DNA from 3 places in the Clostridioides sp. ES-W-0016-02 genome. Region 1 is predicted to be linked to each of the others. Evidence: riboswitches for the same ligand, from Rfam matches in the RefSeq annotation. Region 1 holds a riboswitch; each other region holds the start of a gene.
What was found. Region 1 has a riboswitch for FMN ahead of IC758_RS17605 (MFS transporter). Riboswitches for the same ligand answer to the same signal wherever they lie in the genome.
Positions count from the first base shown of each region.

Region 2: linked by a shared signal. The riboswitch ahead of IC758_RS01315 (ECF transporter S component) and the one ahead of IC758_RS17605 (MFS transporter) in region 1 are both predicted to bind FMN.
Region 3: linked by a shared signal. The riboswitch ahead of ribD (bifunctional diaminohydroxyphosphoribosylaminopyrimidine deaminase/5-amino-6-(5-phosphoribosylamino)uracil reductase RibD) and the one ahead of IC758_RS17605 (MFS transporter) in region 1 are both predicted to bind FMN.

Region 1 is NZ_CP061361.1:3,803,855-3,811,328, forward strand. It holds gene IC758_RS17590 (SRPBCC family protein) at 32-448, opposite strand; gene IC758_RS17595 (AraC family transcriptional regulator) at 445-1,332, opposite strand; gene IC758_RS17600 (ATP-binding protein) at 1,502-2,581, opposite strand; FMN riboswitch at 2,858-2,973, shown strand; gene IC758_RS17605 (MFS transporter) at 3,160-4,530, shown strand; gene yihA (ribosome biogenesis GTP-binding protein YihA/YsxC) at 4,727-5,338, opposite strand; gene lon (endopeptidase La) at 5,328-7,474, opposite strand, start outside.
Region 2 is NZ_CP061361.1:199,723-207,196, forward strand. It holds gene secA (preprotein translocase subunit SecA) at 1-33, shown strand, start outside; one part of gene prfB (peptide chain release factor 2) at 48-122, shown strand; one part of gene prfB (peptide chain release factor 2) at 124-1,155, shown strand; gene IC758_RS01305 (Tex family protein) at 1,302-3,443, shown strand; gene IC758_RS01310 (amidohydrolase) at 3,590-4,756, shown strand; FMN riboswitch at 4,816-4,933, shown strand; gene IC758_RS01315 (ECF transporter S component) at 5,059-5,664, shown strand; gene IC758_RS01320 (DUF4116 domain-containing protein) at 6,001-7,041, shown strand; gene tsaE (tRNA (adenosine(37)-N6)-threonylcarbamoyltransferase complex ATPase subunit type 1 TsaE) at 7,182-7,474, shown strand, end outside.
Region 3 is NZ_CP061361.1:1,831,545-1,839,018, reverse strand. It holds gene recQ (DNA helicase RecQ) at 1-1,866, opposite strand, end outside; FMN riboswitch at 2,054-2,175, shown strand; gene ribD (bifunctional diaminohydroxyphosphoribosylaminopyrimidine deaminase/5-amino-6-(5-phosphoribosylamino)uracil reductase RibD) at 2,313-3,425, shown strand; gene IC758_RS08920 (riboflavin synthase) at 3,457-4,122, shown strand; gene IC758_RS08915 (bifunctional 3,4-dihydroxy-2-butanone-4-phosphate synthase/GTP cyclohydrolase II) at 4,146-5,339, shown strand; gene ribE (6,7-dimethyl-8-ribityllumazine synthase) at 5,446-5,907, shown strand; gene IC758_RS08905 (hypothetical protein) at 6,433-6,861, shown strand; gene IC758_RS08900 (alanine/glycine:cation symporter family protein) at 7,073-7,474, opposite strand, start outside.

The DNA of each region.
Region 1 (7,474 bases):
TAAATCTATATGTATACAAAGTATTAATATTTTACATCTCATTTAATTTTCTTTTTAAGTCTTTAACATATTGTATTTGTATTTTTTTTAAATTCATAAAGAGATAAGATAAAACTTTTATAATAGGATTTTTAACATATATATTTTCTATAAACACTATTTTAGTTTTTTCATTCTCTTCAAAAAATTCACCTTGCCAATTACCATAGAAAAATTTATTTTCCATGTTAAATTTATAAAGCTTATTTTTAGTTTTTTCTGTAACAGTAAATTTTGTACTGTTTCCATCCTTATTGTACTCAATAAAAGTACTTCCATCATCGAATACTTCAATTTTACTTATATCACTTCTCCATTTATAATCACGATTGTCTGTAACTATATTCCAAACTGTTTCCACATCTGCATTAAAATAAGCTGTTATCTCAGATACTCTACATTTTTTCATAAACTCCTCCTATTTTTTATTGGAACCCAAATTTCACTAACATAATCATCTTTATTACTATCTCCTTCAAGGTAAAGTTCAAAATTGAAATCAGCAACTGGTTCATAGCTAGAGCATTGGAAAAACTCACTATATATTTTTACCCATAAGTTTTGAATAGAATTTGGCATGGCACCTGTACACTTAAAAATAGCCCACTTATGAGAAGGTATTTTAAATAAGGTAAATTTATCATTTTTAGGTTTTTCATCTGTCTCAACAGCTGCATAATAATTAAATAATTGTTTGTTTTGTGAAACTGCCATTTCATCTATTCCTAAAATCCCACCTTTTGTAATAGTGTTTTCTTTTACATAAGAAATTAGTTCTCTATACAAACTACTCTTAAACAAGTCTTGCCAAAACCTTGGTATTTGTTTTCTAAATACATCTTCATCTTTCGAAAATTGTTTTTTTAAAGCAATTACTGAAAATTCTCCCTCATCGACAATTTTGTAATCTAAAATATTTCCTCCATCTAAAGATATTTTTAATGTTATCTTGCTAAATGATTTTAGGCTTGAATTTCCTTTTCTAGCAATAGATGGCGTTATTCCATGAAATCTAACAAAGGCTTTAGTAAAGCTTTCTGCTGTTTCGTAACCATATTTAAAAGCTATGTCTATGATTTTACTATTTGAAGTAGTTAATTCAAGCCCAGCTAGTGTTAATCGTCTATTCCTAATATATTCACCAACAGATATACCTACTAATACACTAAACATTCGTTGATAATAAAACACTGACATATTTGTATACCTTGCTAAATATTCATAATCTAACTTTTCTAAAATATTTTCTTCAATATAATCAATAGATTGTTGTAATCCATCTAGCCATTTCATATGTACCCCCATATTTTATAATAAATTTTCTAAATTTTCTTGTCTTTTTGTGCAAAGATTTATCTGTTTAAATTATAGCAAAAAACAGCAAACTGCCATAGCTTCAAAGCCATAGCAGTTTGCTGTTGATTATATATACTAGTTAATATTAATTTTAAACAGACATACTTTATATATTTTCCTCATATTTTGAGATTCTCTTAACTAATTCATCTCTCAATTTTCCTACTTCATCAAATCTCATATTCGGACTATAGTAACTTTCTATAATATCATGTTTTGATTTAGCTCTCTTAAGATTTAAAATTGACCAACAAATTAAGTCATCTAAAACTTTCTCATCAAATTTAATATCTTCTTCGTATTTAAGTAATTTTTCTCTATTTAAAAATTGATTCAAATCAATTGTATCTTCATCTTTAAAAGTACTGCTTATAGTTATTCCTATATCTAAATCAGTTAATAATATAGTTTCAATTTTTTCAGGAATAAGCGGATAGTGATAAACTTCTACATTCAAACCTTTCTCAATTGCTTTTTTGTACACTTTACTCAAAAGTGTAGTTTTCCCAGAGCCTATTTCCCCTGATAAATAATAAACCTTCCCTACATCCTTTAAAATATGTTCTGTATAATCTAAGCATCCTACAGGAGTTATCCCTGAGCCAAATAAATGCTTTTCTTTCTTTAACTTTCCTGTACTATCTACTCCATCAAATAATCTTTTTATAAATTCTTCTGTAACTAAATTTACTTTTCCATAGTCCATACAGTCAGAATATTTTTCCTCGATATCTCTAAAAATTGGCTCTGCTGATTTTAAAAATTTAAATGCTCTTTTAAAAGCATTACTAATATCTTTATCATAGTTTGAAATTTCTTGTCTATTTTTTTCTAACTCCTCTGTATTCCAGTAATCTCCTAAATTAATTATCTCGTCCAAAGCACCTGGGAGTTTAGGGTCTACAGTATGTGGAGCAGTTGCATCCATAAGTACCACGCCTAGTTTCTTTATAACTACACCATCCAACGAACTTGGGTCAGAAGGGCAATGATATAATTCAATATCATATCCTCTATGCAAAAACTCTTTATAAATTTTTTTCATTAGTGAGGATTTTCCTACTCCAGGTCCACCCTTTAAACAAAAAACTCTTTTTACATTTTCCGGAATTATATAGTCAAAAAAAGAATATGAGCCTTGTGATGTGTTTCCACCTGGAAATGCCTTTTTTATCTTTCCTTCCATATTAGCGCCTCCTCATAATTTACCATACCTCTTAATTAAGATATTAATATTATACGAGTTTTGTTACAGCTTTATGCTTTTACTAAATATAAAACTTATCATTCAGCAATGACAATAACTTATTTTACTTAATTTCAATCTATTATTATACTCTAATTTAGGTTTTGTCCAAAAGTATAATAAAACCTTCTATATTGTGGTGTAGCTGTCTGTATTGCTTAAATCTAATTGTCTCGATTGTTATTTTATGTTAAAATAAAATTAAAAAATACATCTGTTTTTCTTCAGAAATGGGTGAAATTCCCTATCGGCGGTAAAAGCCCGCGAGCCTTATGGCAGAATTTGGTCAAATTCCAAAGCCGACAGTAAAATCTGGATGGTAGAAGAAAATAGTATACGAGTACCTTTATGTAATTTTACATGAGTAATCTATACAAATCCTTCAACTACCGCATTTATTCATGAAAATAAACATATTCTAAGGTACCTAAAACATAGGTGCTTTTTTGTTGTTTATTTTGTAACTATACTGTACTTATAAAACAAAATCTACTATGTAAAAGATTGGGGTGTTATCAGTGAAACAAAAATGGATAGTATTAATTATCATCTGTATTGGTGTATTTATGTCTACTCTTGATGGAAGTATACTAAATATCGCAAATCCTACAATTGCTGCCGACTTTAAAATTAATATGTCGCAAATCCAATGGGTAGTTACAGCTTATATGTTGGTTGTAACAGCTACTATGTTGTTTTTTGGGAAACTTGGCGATAAGGTGGGTTCAAATTATCTATATACGTTAGGATTTTTTGTATTTACAATAGGTTCCTTTCTATGTAGTATATCTAATAACCTAACAACATTGATTTTATCAAGAATATTTCAAGCAATTGGAGCAAGTATTTTAATGGCAACTGGACTTGGTATAGTTTCTAATGCATTTCCAGCAAATGAGAAGGGAAAGGCTATAGGAATTACTGGAGCAGTAGTTGGTATAGGGAATATGAGTGGTCCTGTAATTGGTGGAATACTTTTAGAACACTTTGGATGGCCTTCTATCTTCATAATCAATATACCTATTGGTATTATAGCAGTCTTTCTTGGAATAAAATTTCTACCAAAACCTATTTTAGATGAACAAAACAAAAGTTTCGATATTCCAGGACTTCTATTATTTTCATCTTGTACCACACTTATCTTACTTGCAATGAATGGAGAAGGAAATACAAAATGGTATCTAGGAATAGTAGCAATTATAGCATTTTTTATGTTGGTATTAAGAGAAGTAAAATTTGAACAAAGTTTTATTGATTTACCTTTGTTTAAAAATAGAAATTTCACTATAGGCAATATTATTGGAATAGCTTGTTATTTTCCTCAAATGGCAGTATCTTTTCTACTTCCTTTTTATCTAGAACAACTAAAAAATTTATCTCCTATGATGGCTGGTTCTGTCATGACTGTTCATCCACTTATTATGGTACTTATAGCACCTATTTCCGGTTCTCTTTCTGACAAACATGGTGCAAAAAATATTCTGACTGTATCTTTTTCATTTATGACTATTGCTCTGGTTGGAATGGCACTTTTAAAAGCTGATTCTCCATTATATCTTTTGATTCTATGCTTAATTATTTTTGGCTTTGGATTAGGTTCTTTTAGTTCACCAAACAATAGTAGTATCTTGGCAGACGTTCCTCCTCAAAAACAAGGATATGGGGGAAGTTTTCTTGCAACTGTTCGTAATTTGTCATTTGCTCTTGGAACAGCCTTTTTCAGTAGTTTCTTTGCACAAAGACTTACATATCATCAAAAGTCTACAAGTCATACACTAGCTTATGTTGCGGCTAGTAATCAATCTTACTGGATTGCAGCATCAGTATGCTTTATAGGACTCATACTTACCGTTTGCTTTATGAGAAAGACAGAAAAATCTACTTCTTAGTCAAAATTCATTACTAATTATATAAGTCAGTAAATCTTTAAACAAACTAATTTACACTAATTTTATTAATTTTATTAATTTCTAACAATAATTACCGATATTTATTGCTTATAAACAACAAGGATGCCACAAAATTTCCCTTAAAAACATTTTGAGGCATCCTTTATTTGATTTTAATATATATAAACACTTAAAATTAATCTACTGTTATTTCATATCCATGTTGATTGTATTGACTTACAATTTCTTCCCAAAGTTCTTCAACACCAGTCTTTTTTAGCGAAGAAACAGGAATTACTTTTTCACTACTCTCCATTTGCAATTTCTTTCTTATAATACTTATATGCTTTTGATATTGTCCTCTAGATATTTTGTCTGCCTTAGTTGCAATAACTACACAGTTATATCCAAAATGTTTTATCCATTCGTACATAAGTTTATCGTCTGCTGTAGGTTCATGTCTAATATCTACAAGTAGGAATATAGAACATAATTCTTGTCTACTTTCTAGATATCGTTCCATTATACCTCCCCATTTTTCTTTTTCAGATTTGGCTATTTTAGCATACCCATATCCTGGAAGGTCTACAAAATAAAATTCGTTATTTATAAGATAAAAATTTATAGTTCTAGTTTTTCCTGGTGTTTGACTAGTTCTAGCAAAGTTTCTTCTATTAAGTAATGTATTTATTATTGATGATTTTCCAACATTTGACCTACCAGCCAGAGCTATCTCTGGGATACCTTCTGCTGGATACTGTGATTTATTCACAGCACTCATAGTTATCTCTGAACTTCTAATTTTCATTTTTTTCACCACTCTTTAATAAAGCTTGTTCTAATACTTCATCCATATGCTCTACAAGTACAAACTCCATCTTTTCTTTTACATTTTCTGGTATCTCATCTAAATCAGCTTCACACTCTTTAGGAATTAGAACTTTTGTTATGCCAGCTCTATGAGCTGCTAATAGTTTTTCCTTAACTCCTCCTACAGCTAACACTCTACCTCTTAAAGTTATTTCTCCTGTCATAGCTATATTACCTGGTACAGGTCTCTTAGTAAGTGCTGAAATCACTGCAAGTGCCATAGTTATACCAGCTGATGGTCCATCTTTTGGAACAGCACCTTCTGGGATGTGTATATGAATATCATTAGTTTTATAAAAATCAGGGTCTATATCAAACTTGTCCACTATTGATCTTATATAAGAAATACCTGTCTTAGCAGATTCTTTCATAACATCTCCTAGTTTTCCAGTTAATACAATTTCACCCTTTCCTTTAAGCACATTTACCTCTACTTCAAGGGTAACTCCACCAACTGCTGTCCATGCAAGTCCATTTACAAGCCCTATTTGAGGATTAAGCTCTGCAAGTTGGTATTTAAACATATCTTTTCCAAGATATTTTTCTAAGTCAGACTTATTTACAACAACTTCTTCAAGTGTTGGGTCCTCAACATATTTTTTGGCAATTTTTCTACAAACTTTACCAATAGTTCTTTCTAATGTTCTTACTCCAGCTTCTCTTGTATAATGATTTATTATGCTTCTTAAAGTTTCATCATCCATTTTTACAAAATTCTCTTTTAAAGCATGCTCTTTAATTTGTTTTGGAAGTAAGTATTGTTTTGCTATATTTAACTTTTCTTCTTCTATATATCCAGATACTTCTATTACTTCCATTCTATCCAATAATGGTCTTGGAATATTGCTTAAACTGTTTGCTGTTGTAACAAATAGTATCTTTGATAAATCAAAAGGTATTTCTAAATAGTGGTCCACAAAATCCTTATTTTGCTCTGGGTCCAATACTTCCAGCATAGCTGAAGCTGGGTCACCTTTATAATCTGCTGCCATTTTATCTATCTCATCAAATAAAAACACAGGATTTTTAGTCTGAGCTTCTTTGACTCCATTAATTATTCTTCCTGGAATAGAACCTACATAAGTCCTTCTGTGTCCTCTTATTTCGGCTTCATCTCTAACGCCACCTAAAGATATTCTTACAAATTTTCTATTTAATGCTCTTGCTATTGATTTGACTATAGATGTTTTCCCTGTCCCTGGAGGTCCAACTAGACATATTATAGGACCTTTAAGTGATTTAGCAAGAGTTCTTATGGCTAAATACTCTAATATTCTTTCTTTAACCTTCTCCAGCCCGTAATGGTCCTCATCTAGTATAGCTTGTGCTTTAACTATATCTAGTTTATCCTTTGTTTCTTTATTCCATGGTAATGAGAATATAGTATCCAAATAATTTCTACTTACAGATACATCTGGAGACATTGAAGATATCTTTGAAAATTTATCAATTTCTTTTTCTATTTTCTCTTTAGTAGTTTTAGGTGCTTTTATTTTTTTAAGCTTTTCTCTATACTCATCTGCTTCAGAATTTATATCTTCTTCCTCACCTAATTCCTTTTGTATAGCTTTTAATTGCTCTCTAAGATAGTATTCTTTTTGAACTTTATTCATTTGTTTTTTAACTCTTAAAGTTATCTTTTTTTCTATTTTTAATATATCTATCTCTTCTAGTAATATAGAATATATAAGTTCAAGTCTTTTCTTAATATCAAATTCTTCTAATATTTCTTGTTTCTGACTTGATTTTAGATAAATATTTGCAGCTATTGTATCTATAAATCTATCTACATCTTCTATATCAGCTAAAGATATCAATATTTCTGGTGATACTCTATTTCCAATATTTATATACTCTTCAAAAGCATCAAATACATTTCTTACAAATGCTTCAATTTCAACTTCTGTTTCACTATCTAAATTATCACTATCAAAAACAATTTCTTCTATTACTGCTCTAAAGTATCCTTCTTCTTGCTCTATTTTTTTAACTCTACCTCTTGATACACCCTCAACCAAAACGCGAACTGTATCTCCTGGTAATTTTATCATTTGTTTAACTTTACAAATTGTTC
Region 2 (7,474 bases), 580 kb from region 1:
GGTAAGAAATATAAAAACTGTTGTGGAAGATAGTTTTGGAGGATTAAATGTTAAAGATACAAGAGTATAGACATAGTGTGGAGCAAATAGCTTCAAATTTAGAAGAATTGAGGGTTTCTCTTTGACGTAGCTTCATTGATGGAAAAGATAAAAATTAATGAAGAGAAGATAAATAAACAAGATTTTTGGAATGACAATGAAGTAGCGCAAAAAGTACTTCAAGAAAACAAAGCTTTAAAAGAAACTATAGATGAATATGAAAGTCTAAAAAACTTATTAGAAGATGTAGAAGTATTGATTGAAATAGGCCTAGAAGAAGAGGATGATTCTGTTGAAAAGGATATAGAAATGTCTATAGAATCAATAGAAGAAAAATTATCTGAGATGAAAATAAAAACTCTTTTAAATGGCGAGTATGATAAAAATAATGCTATATTATCTATAAATGCTGGAACTGGGGGTCTAGATGCTCAAGATTGGGCTCAGATGCTTTTAAGAATGTATATAAGATGGGCAGAAGGTAAGGGTTATAAAGTTAAGCTTTTAGATATAATATCAGACCCTGAAGCGGGAATAAAGACAGCTACAATTCTTGTAGAAGGAACCAACACTTATGGATATTTAAAAAGTGAAAAAGGGGTTCATAGATTGGTAAGAATATCTCCATTTGACCCATCAGGAAAGAGACATACTTCATTTGCTTCTATAGATGTAACACCAGAGTTAGATGAAAATATAGAAGTAGAAATTAATTCATCAGATTTGAAGATAGACACATATAGAGCGTCTGGTGCTGGAGGACAACATGTAAACACAACTGATTCAGCTGTTAGAATAACACATATTCCTACTGGTGTAGTGGTTCAGTGTCAAAATGAAAGGTCTCAACATTTAAATAAAGATAGAGCTATGAGACTTTTGATGGCAAAATTGATAGAGTTAAAAGAATTAGAGCAAAAGGAAAAAATAGAAGATATACAAGGCAAATACTCACAAATAACGTGGGGTAGCCAAATTAGGTCCTATGTTTTCCAACCATATAAGTTAGTCAAAGACCATAGGACAAATGCTGAGTTTGGAAATGTAGATGGTGTGATGAATGGGAATATAGACTTGTTTATCAACGAATACTTAAAAATGAATAAGACAGTTTAATAAACAATGTACAGTAATTAAGATAGATATATAAGAAGGTTAGTGCTTACTATGCACTTTACAGCACTTAGGCTGAGGACTACAACCCTCAGCCTTCGTTCTGTTTGTTATACTTATGAAAAAACTAACATTAGGAGTGAAAAAAATTGGATATAAATCAAATCTTAAAAAATGAATTTAATCTCAAAGATGAACAAATAAATAATACGCTAAAGCTTATTGATGAAGGAAATACAATACCATTTATAGCTAGATACAGAAAAGAAATGACTGGTGAGATGAGTGATGTCACATTAAGGGAATTCTATGAAAAATTGATGTATCTAAGAAACCTTCAAAGTAGAAAAGATGATGTAGTTAGATTAATAGATGAACAAGGAAAATTAACAGATGAGATAACACAAAATATAGAAAAAGCAAAAACACTACAAGAAGTAGAAGATATATATGCTCCATATAAACAAAAGAAAAGAACTAGAGCAACAATAGCAAAAGAAAAAGGGTTAGAAAATCTAGCAGTATCAATACTAGAGAGTAATCTAGATAATATAGATTTAGAGGCGAAGAGTTATATAAATGAAGAAAAAGAAGTAACTTCTGTTGAGGATGCCTTAAAAGGTGCAAGAGATATAATTGCAGAAACAGTTTCAGATGATGCGAAGATTAGAAAATACATAAGAGAGCTTGCTTTAAGAGAAGGAATGATAGTTAGTAAAAGTTCTACTGATGAGAAATCAGTTTATGATATGTATTACGATTATAGTGAAGCAGTGAAAAGTATGGCTCCACATAGAGTTTTAGCAATAAATAGAGGAGAAAAAGAGAATTTTTTAAAAGTTAAATTAGAAATAAATAATGATAAAGTTTTAAATTATATAGTAAATGAATATGTAAATGATAAAAACTTTAAGAATAAAGATGAAATTGTAAATTCAATAGAAGATTCATATAAAAGATTAATTTTCCCATCGATAGAAAGAGAAATAAGAAATCATCTGACAGAAATAGCTCAAGAAAGGGCTATAAGTGTATTTGGAAAAAATGTTAAAAGTTTATTACTTCAACCACCAGTTAAAGATAAAGTAGTTATGGGATTTGACCCTGCATTTAGAACTGGTTGCAAAATAGCGGTTGTAGATAAAAATGGTAAATTATTGGACTATACAACAGTATATCCAACAGACCCTCAAAATAATGTAGAAGGGGCCAAGAAGACTTTAAAAGAATTAATTGAAAAATATAATATAGACATAATTTCAATAGGAAATGGGACAGCATCAAGAGAGTCAGAAACATTTGTGTCAGAAATGATAAAAGAGATAGATAGAGACATTCAATATGTTATAGTCAGCGAAGCTGGTGCATCAGTTTACTCAGCATCTGAACTCGCAAATGAAGAACATCCAGATATAAATGTATCAATAAGAGGAGCTATATCTATAGCGAGAAGACTACAAGACCCCTTAGCAGAACTTGTGAAAATAGACCCTAAGAGTATAGGTGTAGGCCAATATCAACATGACTTAAATAAGAAGAGATTAGAAGAAGTATTAAATGGAGTTGTTGAGGATTCCGTAAATAGTGTTGGAGTAGATTTAAATACTGCATCATATTCTCTATTAGAGCATATTGCAGGAATAAGTAAGGTTATCGCAAAAAATATAATAGCATATAGAGAAGAAAATGGAGACTTTACATCAAGAGTACAACTGAAAAAAGTAAAAAGACTTGGCCCTCAAGCATTTACTCAATGTGCTGGATTTATGAGAATCTTAGATGGAAAGAATCCTCTAGATAATACAGGTGTACATCCTGAAAGTTATGATATATGCAAAAAAATGATTGAAATAATAGGATATTCTTTGGATGATGTAAAAAATAAAAATATAGAAGAAATAGATGAAAAAGTTAAGGAAATTGGTTTGAGAGAATTAAGTGAAAAATTGGAAGTAGGCCAAGTTACTTTAAGAGATATCATAGCTGAGATTAAAAAACCAGGAAGAGACCCAAGAGAAGAAGGAATAAAGCCTATACTTAGAACTGATGTCCTAAAAATTGAAGATATACAAGAAGGGATGTCTTTAAAAGGTACAATAAGAAATGTTGTAGATTTTGGAGCATTTGTAGATATTGGAATAAAAAATGATGGGCTAGTTCATAAATCAGAAATGAGTAATAGCTTTGTAAAAGACCCTATGAGTATTGTTACAGTAGGTGATATAGTAGATGTAAAAGTAATTGGAATTGATTTAAATAAAAAAAGAGTTGCATTATCAATGAAAAAATAGGTTAATTTATGTTTAGTTATGATACTTATGTGTAACAATTATAAATGTAAGTAGCATAATAAAAAATTTAAGAAATTATGAAATGAGATTGTAAGAGATAATATTTAAAATAGTTAGTATAGTATTGAAAATCAGGAGGAAAATGAATGGTTTTTATAAAAAATGGTAGCATAAATACCATAACAAATGGAATAATTCAGGGAGATATACTTATAGATCAAGGAAAAATAATAGAGATAGGAAAAGACTTAATAGCACCTTTAGATGTAGAGGTAATAGATGCAAGTGGTAAATTTGTGTTTCCAGGGTTTATAGATGCCCATACTCATTTAGGATTGTGGGAAGATGGTATAGGATTTGAAGGAGCAGATGGAAATGAAGAAACTGACCCAATAACACCACAATTAAATCCTATAGATGGGATTAATCCAATGGACAGAACATTTAAAGAAGCTTTTGAAGGTGGTATAACTTCTGTATGTACAACTCCTGGAAGTGCAAATGTTATGGGAGGTCAATGTATAGCTATAAAGACCTATGGGAAAAGAATTGATAAAATGGTAATAAAAAATCCAGTAGCGTCTAAAATAGCCTTTGGAGAAAATCCAAAAAGCTGTTATGGTCAAGATGATAAATCTCCACAAACTAGAATGGCAATAGCTTCATTACTTAGAGAGAATCTTAAAAAAGCAGAAGAATATTTAGAGGAAGTCGACCTGTATGAAAGTCATGATGATGAAGATTGTGAAAAACCTGAATATGATATAAAAATGGAAAGTTTAATACCCGTTTTAAGAGGAGAAATTCCTTTTAAAGCACATGCCCATAGAGCTGATGATATGTTCACAGCCATAAGGATTGCAAAAGAGTTTAATTTAAAGCTTACATTAGACCATTGTACAGAAGGTCATCTTATAGTGGAGGAGGTATTGGAAGAAGGATTTCCTGTAATAGTAGGGCCATCATTATCAGAAAGGTCTAAATTTGAACTTAGAAATTTAACGTTTAATACAGCTGGAATACTTTCAAATGCAGGACTCGATGTATGTATAATGACAGACCATCCAGTAATACCAGTTCAATATCTTCCAATATGTGCAGGGATAGCAGTTAAGCATGGAATGAAAGAAGAAAAAGCAATAGAATCCATTACAATAAATCCAGCTAAGACTCTAGGAATTGAAGATAGAGTAGGTTCTATAGAAGTTGGTAAAGATGCAGATATAGTAATTTGGGATAATTCTCCACTAGAGATTCAAAGTAATGTACTTTACACTATAATAAATGGGAAAGTAGTGTATGAAAAAAAATAACTTGACAATTATTAAAAAATTAACTAATATAAGAGTGTAAGGAAAATTAAAAAATCAAAGAAGATCTTCGGGGCAGGGTGAGATTCCCTACCGGCGGTATAGCCCGCGAACTACTTATGTGGTTGATTTGGTGAAATTCCAAAGCCGACAGTAAAGTCTGGATGAGAGAAGATATTTATGGAATATAAATAAGTTTATTTTAGTTTGTTTAAACTATATCCATAAAAACTCGAAGATAAGGTCTTCGAGTTTTTTGTTTTTCCTAAAAAAATATAAATATATTTATTAGGAGGATAATAATTATGCAAAGTACAGCAAAAAGAAGTAATATGATTTCAACAAGAACTTTAGTAGTAATGTCAATTTTATCAGCAATATCTTATTTACTAATGTTTATTCAAGCACCAATACCAGGTATATTTCCAGATTTCTTAAAAATTGACTTATCAGATATTCCAGCAATATTTGGAGGGATGTCTTTAGGACCATTAGTTGGATTTGGAATAGTTGTAGTAAAAAATATACTACAAGCGATTACAGCAACAACAACTGGAGGAGTAGGAGAGTTTGCAAATATATTAATTGGTGGTTCTTATGTAATGATACTTTGTTATTCATATAAGAAAAGTAAAGATTTAAAAGGCATATTAATTGGATTTGTATTAGGAACAATAGCTATGACTATAATTGGCTCAGTGTTAAATTACTTTGTAATGTTACCACTTTATGGTCAATTTATGGGACTAGATGCTATAATAGGGTTAGGTTCAGCTATAAATCCTAAGATTCATGACCTATTTACTTTTGTAATTTGGATGATAGCTCCATTTAATGTACTAAAAGCTGTGATAATATCTTTAGTAACATTACCACTTTATAAAAAAATGGGAAATGTAATAAAAAAATAATCAGACAAGAAAATATAAAATTTTAAAATTAAATATATTGGAAAGCCATAATTTATTTATAACTTCAGTCTCATGTTGTGATTGATGTATTAAATACATTATGGCTTTATTAATTTATCAAAAAATGTATTTAAAATAAGAAATATTTAGACAGATTTAATTTTTAAAATAAAGGAAGAATTAAAACGATTAACTATTAAAATACTAAAAAGGTATCTACAATATGCAGAGCGAATTCATAATAGACAAAAAATAAAGTTATTATTAAGAATAAATAATGTTTTGAATTGTAATTCTTAATAATAACTAATTTAATGATGATAGGAGAGTAGATTTATGAAAGTATGTAAAAAAATGAAAAAAGTATTTTTAGACGATAAAGGGTATTATTTTAATAGTGATTGGGAAAATATTCATATAGGCATTGATAGTAAAATGTTAGGAGATTCTTTAAAGTATATTACGAATGAATATATTGAAAATATGGAAAGAGTGAAGTATGACTATCATGAATTAGAAAATATAAATAATCAAACAGATGGTATGTGTATTTTAGCTATAAGACAGAATTATAAAGCTTTGGAGTATGTAAAAGAGCAAACAGAAGAATTATGTTTAGAAGCTATAAGGTACAATTATAGAGCACTTGAATATGTAAAAGAACAAACTGAGTATATATGCCTTGAAGCAATAAAAAAAGATTGCAATGCACTTAAGTATGTAAGAAATCAAACAGAAGAACTTATTATAAAAGCAATAAGATGTTCTTCTAATATAGATGTTGTAAGTATATTAAAAGCTTTAGAGGTTCAAACAAGAAAAATATGTTTAGAAGCAATTAAAAAAGATGGCAGGTGTCTTGCATATGTTAGAGAACAAAGTGAAGAATTATGTATAGAAGCAATAAAACGAAACTATAAAGCACTTAAATATGTACAAAACCAAACAGAAAAAATGTGTATTGAAGCTGTAAGTCAAAATGGTATGGCATTACAATATGTAAATCAGCAGACAGAAAGAATATGTTTAGAAGCAGTTAAACAAGATGGAAGAAGCCTACAATTTGTTAATAATAAGACAGAAGAAACATGTATAAGAGCTATAAGATACTTGGATAAAAAGTACAATATTAAAGATGTACTAAATTACATAGATAACTATACAGAAGAGATATGTACAGAGATTGTAAGACAAAATGGAAAGATGCTTATGTATATAAAGAATCAAACAGAAAAAATGTGCATTGAAGCAGTAAAAGAAAATTATAAATCTCTCAAGTATGTAAAAGAGCAATCAGAGGAAATATGTAAAGAAGCCCTGAAACAAAATTGTAAGGCAAAAGAATATGTAAGGATTGCTATTGATGATTATATATAAGTTTTAATAGAATCATCAATATTGAAAGATAAACAAAAAAGATAAATAGAAGTACTTTATAATAGTTGGGGCTTATACTATAATTAATTAAGCAGTGATATAAATTCACACGACGATTATATCAAGATGGAGATGAATTAATGGCAAAAATATATTTAGAAAATGAAAGTAAAACTAGAGAAATAGGATATAAATTAGGTAAATTATTAAAAGAAGGTAGTGTAATTTGTTTAGTGGGGGATTTAGGAGCTGGAAAGACCACAATGACACAAAGCTTAGCAGACTCATTAGGTATAAATGATTATATAACAAGCCCAACTTTTACTATAATAAACGAATATGAAGGAAAAATACCTTTGTATCATTTTGATGTTTATAGAATTGGTAGTAGTGATGAAATGTATGATATTGGATATGATGAATATATAAATTC
Region 3 (7,474 bases), 2.0 Mb from region 1:
TGTATTAACTTCAAGAAATTCACTATTGACATTTATTAAATCGACATTTTTTTCTTTGTCTTTTTTATCTATATTGTTTTTTTCGACATATTCTTTGATTAGTGTTTCAAAATCTTCACCATATTTTTGATATTTAATTTCTCCTACTCCAGATATATTTAGCATTTCTTCTTTATTGACTGGATAACTACTAGACATAGCTCTAAGTGTTCCATCTCCAAAAACCATATATGGAGCTATTCTTTCTTCACTTGCAATTAAGTGTCTTAATTCTCTTAAAGCACTATATAATTCATCTTCTATTTCTAGAGATTTTGTCATTACAATTTCCTTAAATTCTACCTTTACCTCGCCCTTCAAAACTTTCATAGACATATCATTTAATCTTATAGTTGGGTAACTTCCTCTGTTTCCGCTACCTAAAGTTTCGACTAAATCTAAAAAACCATGAGAAACTAATGTATTTATAAAATTCTTCAAGTCTTCACTTGAATAATCTCTCATAATATTATATGTAGACAAAGTATCTAAACCAAGTTGTAAAATTTTTTTGTTTTTAGACCCTCTAAGTACATCTACAATAGTAGTAACACCATAACTTCTTTTCATTCTAGCTACACATGAAATAACTTTTTGAGCATCTATAGTTTTATCCACTATTTCTCCTTCAACTAAACAATTACTACAGTTATTACAGTTTTCTATATAATTTTCTCCAAAGTAATTTAATATTGTCCTCCTATAGCATGAATTACTATAAACTAAATCAATCATATGCTGAAGTTTTTTATGTTGAAATAATTTTCTTTCAGGATTTTCAACACCAATATCTATTAAATATTTTTGTATATGTACATCTCCTGGAGAAAATAAAAGTATACATTCACTTTTTTCTCCATCCCTACCAGCTCTCCCTATTTCTTGGTAGTAATTTTCTACACTTTGAGGCATATTGTAGTGTATAACCCATCTTATATTGGGCTTATCAATACCCATCCCAAATGCATTTGTTGCTATCATTATATCTATATTATCATTTATAAAATCTTCTTGATTCTTATTTCTTTCATTTTTAGATAAACCTGCATGGTATTTTGATACAGATATATTTCTCTTTGCCAAACCATTATAAATATTTTCAACTTCTTTTCTAGTAGCTGTATATATAATTCCAGACTCATTTTTATGATTTTGAATATAGTCTAAAATATATTTATTTTTACTAGATGATTTCACTATATTTATTGCTAGATTTTCTCTATCAAACCCTGTTATGTAACAATCTGGACTCTCTAAACACAATAAATTTATTATATCAGCTCTTACCTCTTCTGATGCAGTAGCTGTAAAGGCTGTGACTATAGGTCTTTTAGACAAACTATTGATAAACGTAGAAATCCTTCTATAACTCAGTCTAAAATCATGTCCCCATTGAGATACACAATGTGCTTCATCTATTGCAATTTGACTTATGTCATTATTATTTATTAGTTCAAGAAATTCTTGGGTATCTAATCTTTCTGGAGCAATATAAAGTATTTTATAAGTATTTTTTCTAATATTACTTAATATTTCATTAAATTCTTTGTTTCCCAATGAACTATTTATAAAAGCAGCATTGATTCCCATGGCTTTTAAAGCATCTACTTGGTCTTTCATAAGAGATATAAGTGGTGAAATCACTACTGTCATCCCATCTAATATCAATGCTGGAAGTTGATAACATATAGATTTTCCTCCTCCAGTTGGCATTATAGCTAATACATCTTTTTTATTCAAAATAGAATTTATTATGGACTCTTGGCCTTTTCTAAAACTTGTATATCCATAGTATTTTGATAATATTTCTAAAGGTTTTTTATTCATATATTTCTCTCCCAATTCAAATTAATTAAACTTCTTTTCTGATTATGTTCAAATTTTTATTTTTATATTCACAATCGCATTATTCCAAAGTTTCTAGCTGTTATATATTATATATTAACATATATTTTTAAAAAAATAGTTTGCAAAGTAAAATAATTTATGATACATTCTAAATATAAATTTAATACTTAATCTTCGGGGTAGGGTGAAATTCCCAATCGGCGGTATAGCCCGCGAGCTGAGTTAAAACTTGGTTGATTTGGTTAAATTCCAAAGCCGACAGTAAAGTCTGGATGGAAGAAGATATATACTAAATAAGTGTTTTTGTAGAGCCGTTTTGCTATACATTTATACAATATTTATTGTAGATTATTCTAAACCCCGAGTTAATTCTCGGGTTTTTTTGTTTGAAAATTATCTAAGTTTAAATAGGAGGTGTAAATATTGTGAAATTTATAAGTCAAAAAGAGAAAGATATTTATTATATGAAAAAAGCTATTGAATTAGCTAAAAATGGAGAAGGTTTTGTAAATCCAAATCCATTAGTGGGATGTGTAATCGTTAAAGATGATGACATAATAGGTAAAGGATATCATGAGAGATTTGGCTCTAATCACGCTGAAATAAATGCTATAAATAGTGCTAATCAAAGTTTAAAAGACACTACCCTTTATGTAAATTTAGAACCCTGTTCTCATTATGGCAAAACACCTCCTTGTGTAGATAAAATTATTCAAAATAAGATTAAGAGAGTCGTAATATCTACATTAGACCCAAATCCAATCGTTTGTGGTAATGGAGTAAAAAAACTAAGAGACAATAACATTGATGTTACTGTAGGTATATTAGAAAAAGAAGCAAAACAATTAAATGAAATATTTTTTTACTATATAAAAACAAAAAAACCTCTTTGTATTGTAAAATCAGCAGTAAGTTTAGATGGCAAGATTGCCACAAAATCGCTAGAATCAAAATGGATATCTAATGAATCATCAAGATATCTAACTCATAAGTATAGAAATAAATATCAAGGTATAATGGTTGGGATAAACACAGTTTTAAATGATAATCCATTGCTAACTTGCAGACTTAACCAAGAAAATGTATCTCACCCTGTAAGAATAATAATAGACACAAACTTAAAATTGCCAGTTGATAGCAAATTAGTTAAAGATAAAAACAATAAAACTATAGTTTTTACGTGTTGTGAAGATAGTGAAAAATCATTAGTTCTAAGAAAAAATAATATTGAAGTAGTACTTTCTCCTAAAAAAAATAATATGGTAGATTTAGAATTTGTAATGTATAAATTAGGAGAATTAAAAATTGATTCTGTTTTAGTTGAAGGTGGTGCTACACTTAATGACAGTCTATTTAGAAACAATTTAGTTGACAAAGTCAAATTGTTTTTATCACCTAAAATTATAGGTGGAAAAGATGCTCCTACTTTCGTTTCTGGAGATGGAATAGATTACTTATCAGATGCTATACAATTAGAAATTAAGAATGTAACTTTAATAGATGGCGATATTTTGGTAGAGTCTGATGTTTTAAATTAAATTTATAAATATACACGTCTAGGAGGTTAAAATGTTTACTGGCATAGTAGAAGAAGTTGGAATACTTAGAAAAATTACTGCTAATGGCAAAAGTGGAAAAGTCACCATACAATCAAATAAAATACTAGATGGTACAAATCTTGGAGATAGTATTGCTGTAAATGGAGTTTGCTTAACTGTTTCAAGTTTAGGTAAAAATGAATTTACTGCTGATGTCATGATGGAAACAGTCCGTTCCACAAATTTAAGTTCATTAAATCCAAGTGATGAAGTAAATCTTGAAAGAGCTATGAGCCTTTCTTCTAGATTTGGTGGACACCTAGTAACAGGTCATGTTGATAGTAAAGGTACTATTTGTAAATTTGAAAAAGATGAAAATGCAGTTTTAATAAGCATACAACCGTCCAAAGAACTTTTATCAACAATGATACACAAAGGTTCTGTTGCTATTGATGGTGTAAGTCTAACTATAGCTTATTTAGATGATGAGATATTTAAGGTTTCGGTTATACCTCATACTAAATTTAAGACTACTCTCTTGACAAAGAATATTGGAGACTTTGTCAATTTAGAAAGTGATGTAATTGGAAAGTATATTAATAATTTTCTTGTAAAAAACTACAAGGAATTAAATTCTAATAGTAGTAACTATAAATCAAATATAGATAAAGAATTTTTATTTAAAAATGGTTTTTAAAAATAATAAAAGGAGTGAATTACATGTTTAACACTATTAAAGAAGCTATTAATGATATCAAAAATGGAAAAATGGTAATCGTAGTTGATGATGAAAGCAGAGAAAATGAAGGAGATTTATTGATGGCAGCTGAAATGGCTACACCTGAGACAATAAACTTTATGGCTACATATGGTAGGGGCCTTATTTGTCTTCCTGCTACTGAAGAAAAATTTAAAAGTCTAAATATACCTCTTATGGTTAAAGAAAATACAGACACATTTCAAACTGCATTTACTGTCACTATAGATGGAATAGATACTTTAACAGGTATATCTGCATATGAGAGAGCTGAAACTGTCAAACTATTCTGTAATGAAAGTTCCACAAGTAAAGATTTTAAAACACCTGGACATGTATTTCCATTAATAGCAAAAACTGGAGGTATCCTAGTTAGAGATGGTCACACAGAAGCTTCTGTAGACCTTGCTAGACTTGCAGGATTTAAAGAAATTGGTCTTATCTGCGAAATAATGAAAGATGATGGTACAATGGCAAGAGTTGATGATTTAATGATATTTAAAGAAAAACATAATTTAAAAATAATTACTATAAAAGACTTGATAGAATATCGAAAAAGAAATGAAACCACTATAGAAAAAATTTCTAGTGCTTTTCTTCCAACAAAATATGGAAATTTTGAAATAATAGGATATAAAGATATTTACTCAAATGAAGAACACATTGCCCTTACTTATGGAAATGTAAATGAAGAAAATACACTAGTCAGACTTCATTCTGAATGTTTAACAGGTGATGTATTTCATTCTTTAAAATGTGATTGTGGGCTACAGTTAGAAACTTCTATGAAAAAAATTGTAGAAAATGGAAGTGGTGTTTTAATTTATATGAAACAGGAAGGCAGAGGTATTGGGCTTTTAAATAAAATTAAAGCTTATAAACTTCAAGAAGAAGGTTATGATACTGTTGAAGCAAATTTAATGCTTGGATTTGAAGAAGATATGAGGGATTTTTATATCGCTGCTCAGATATTAAAAAATTTACATATAAAAAGTATAAACCTTTTAAGTAATAATCCTGACAAAATAAATCAATTAGAAAAATATGGAATAAAAATTGAACATAGAGTTCCTATTAATGAAGAAATTAATGATTTTAATAAATTATATCTGAAAACTAAGAAGGATAAAATGGGACATCTATTAGATATTATATAGCTAATGGTATTTAATTTTTATTCTACTAAGTAATTTTTATTACAATAATATGCATATATACTAAAAATATAGATTTATAACCTAAATAAAATTGGAGGAAATAAAAATGATATATGAAGGAAAACTTATTGGAAAAGATTTAAAAATAGGTATAATAAACTCTCGTTTTAATGAATTTATAACATCAAAACTTTTATCTGGTGCTCAAGATTGCCTTTTAAGACACGATGTTACTCAGGAAAATATAGAAGTGGTTTGGGTACCTGGAGCTTTTGAGATTCCTCTCGTTGCTCAAAAAATGTCTAAGAGTGGTAAGTATGATGCTATAATATGTTTAGGATGTGTTATAAGAGGTGCTACTTCTCATTATGATTATGTATGTAGCGAAGTATCTAAAGGCATTGCAAAAGTATCTTTGGATAATGAATTACCTGTTATATTTGGAATAGTAACAACAGAAAATATTGAACAAGCTATTGAAAGAGCTGGCACAAAAGCTGGAAATAAAGGATATGATTGTGCTATGAATGCACTAGAAATGGCAAACCTATTTAAGGTTCTAGATTAAATACCTTTATTGATTAAATAGTGGAAATTAAAATAGAGACTATAAAATACTATTAAGTACCAATATGGCAAAGCATACTTGTCTTTTGGTACTTAATAATTTTAAAGATAATTATCTATTTGAACAACCTTACCCATATCTTCATATTCATTAGAAATACCAACACTATTCACGTATATTTTGAAATTAGAATATATACAATCATTATGTAAATTTTTAAGGACACAAGATAGATTTTTAGTGTTAAATTCCCTGTAATCTAGGAAATATAAGTTAATAATAAAAAATACTTTTAAAAGCTTAAAATAACTACAAATATAAATCTAAATATAAAATACCATAAATTTGTACATATTACTATCAAAGCTATCGTTTTTATTTATAGCATATATTAATGTTATATTAATTATCTATTTTATTATTTTCTCGATTAATTATACAATATAATTAAGTAAGCAATAATAAACTATAAATGAACACCATAATTTAATGGTTGTTTATTGAATATTTATGGGGGACTGAATTATGAAAACAAGTTCAATACAAGATTTAACACTAGAAAAACGTAACCTTATAAAAAAATATTCTCTTACTTTGAATGAAGATTTAATTTGGGAATTTAAACACGATAAATACCACACTGTAAAATACTTCACACACAAGTTTGCAGTTAAAGAATCTATATTTGCTCTTTTATTCAATATACACAGATTATGTTATGCTAAAATAAAATACTTTGAATCAAATTTTTCAAAATATGAACCTTATAAATACAACTATCAAGAAGGATTTGTTAAATGTGAAATATATGATATGAGTTTTATGTTGCATAAATATAGCAACATGATGATAGACTTAAGAAATTTACAAGAAATCAAAAATATAGAAGAGTTTAGATTATTTTGTGATTACTTAGAAAGCTTTGAAGATAACTTACAAGATTTAATTGTGTAGTATTTAAAAAGAGAGGTTTTAATATATTATTTATGATAACTAAATTATATTAAAATACTAAAAACTCTTAATAAAATATAATATACTTGATATAAAAAAATATTACTGGAATTAAAAATTCCAGTAATATAAGTTAACTAAAATACTATATTCACATAAATTAAATACATTCTAATCTATCAAAATTACTCTATAATTTTTATACTACTTTTTATCCTAAACGTTCATCAGATAATTCAGCATGCCACTCTGATACATTTTCTAGTCCTTCTATTTCATCTGCAATAAATACAGGGTCTTTTATTCCAGATTTTTTTTGGCTTGTATAGTCTTTTAAAGCAATAAATGCGTACTTACCTAAAAGAGTTATTGCTATTAAGTTTATTATAGCCATCAGTGCCATAAATAAATCTGCTAAATTCCAGACTACTTCTACTTGAGTAAGAGAACCAAATAAAACCATACCTACAACGAAAACTCTAAATACATTAAGTTTAATTTTACTTCCACTCATAAACTCCATATTTGATTCTCCATAGTAATAATTTCCTACTATAGAACTAAATGCAAATAAGAATATACAAACTGCTATAAAAATATTTCCTATTGGACC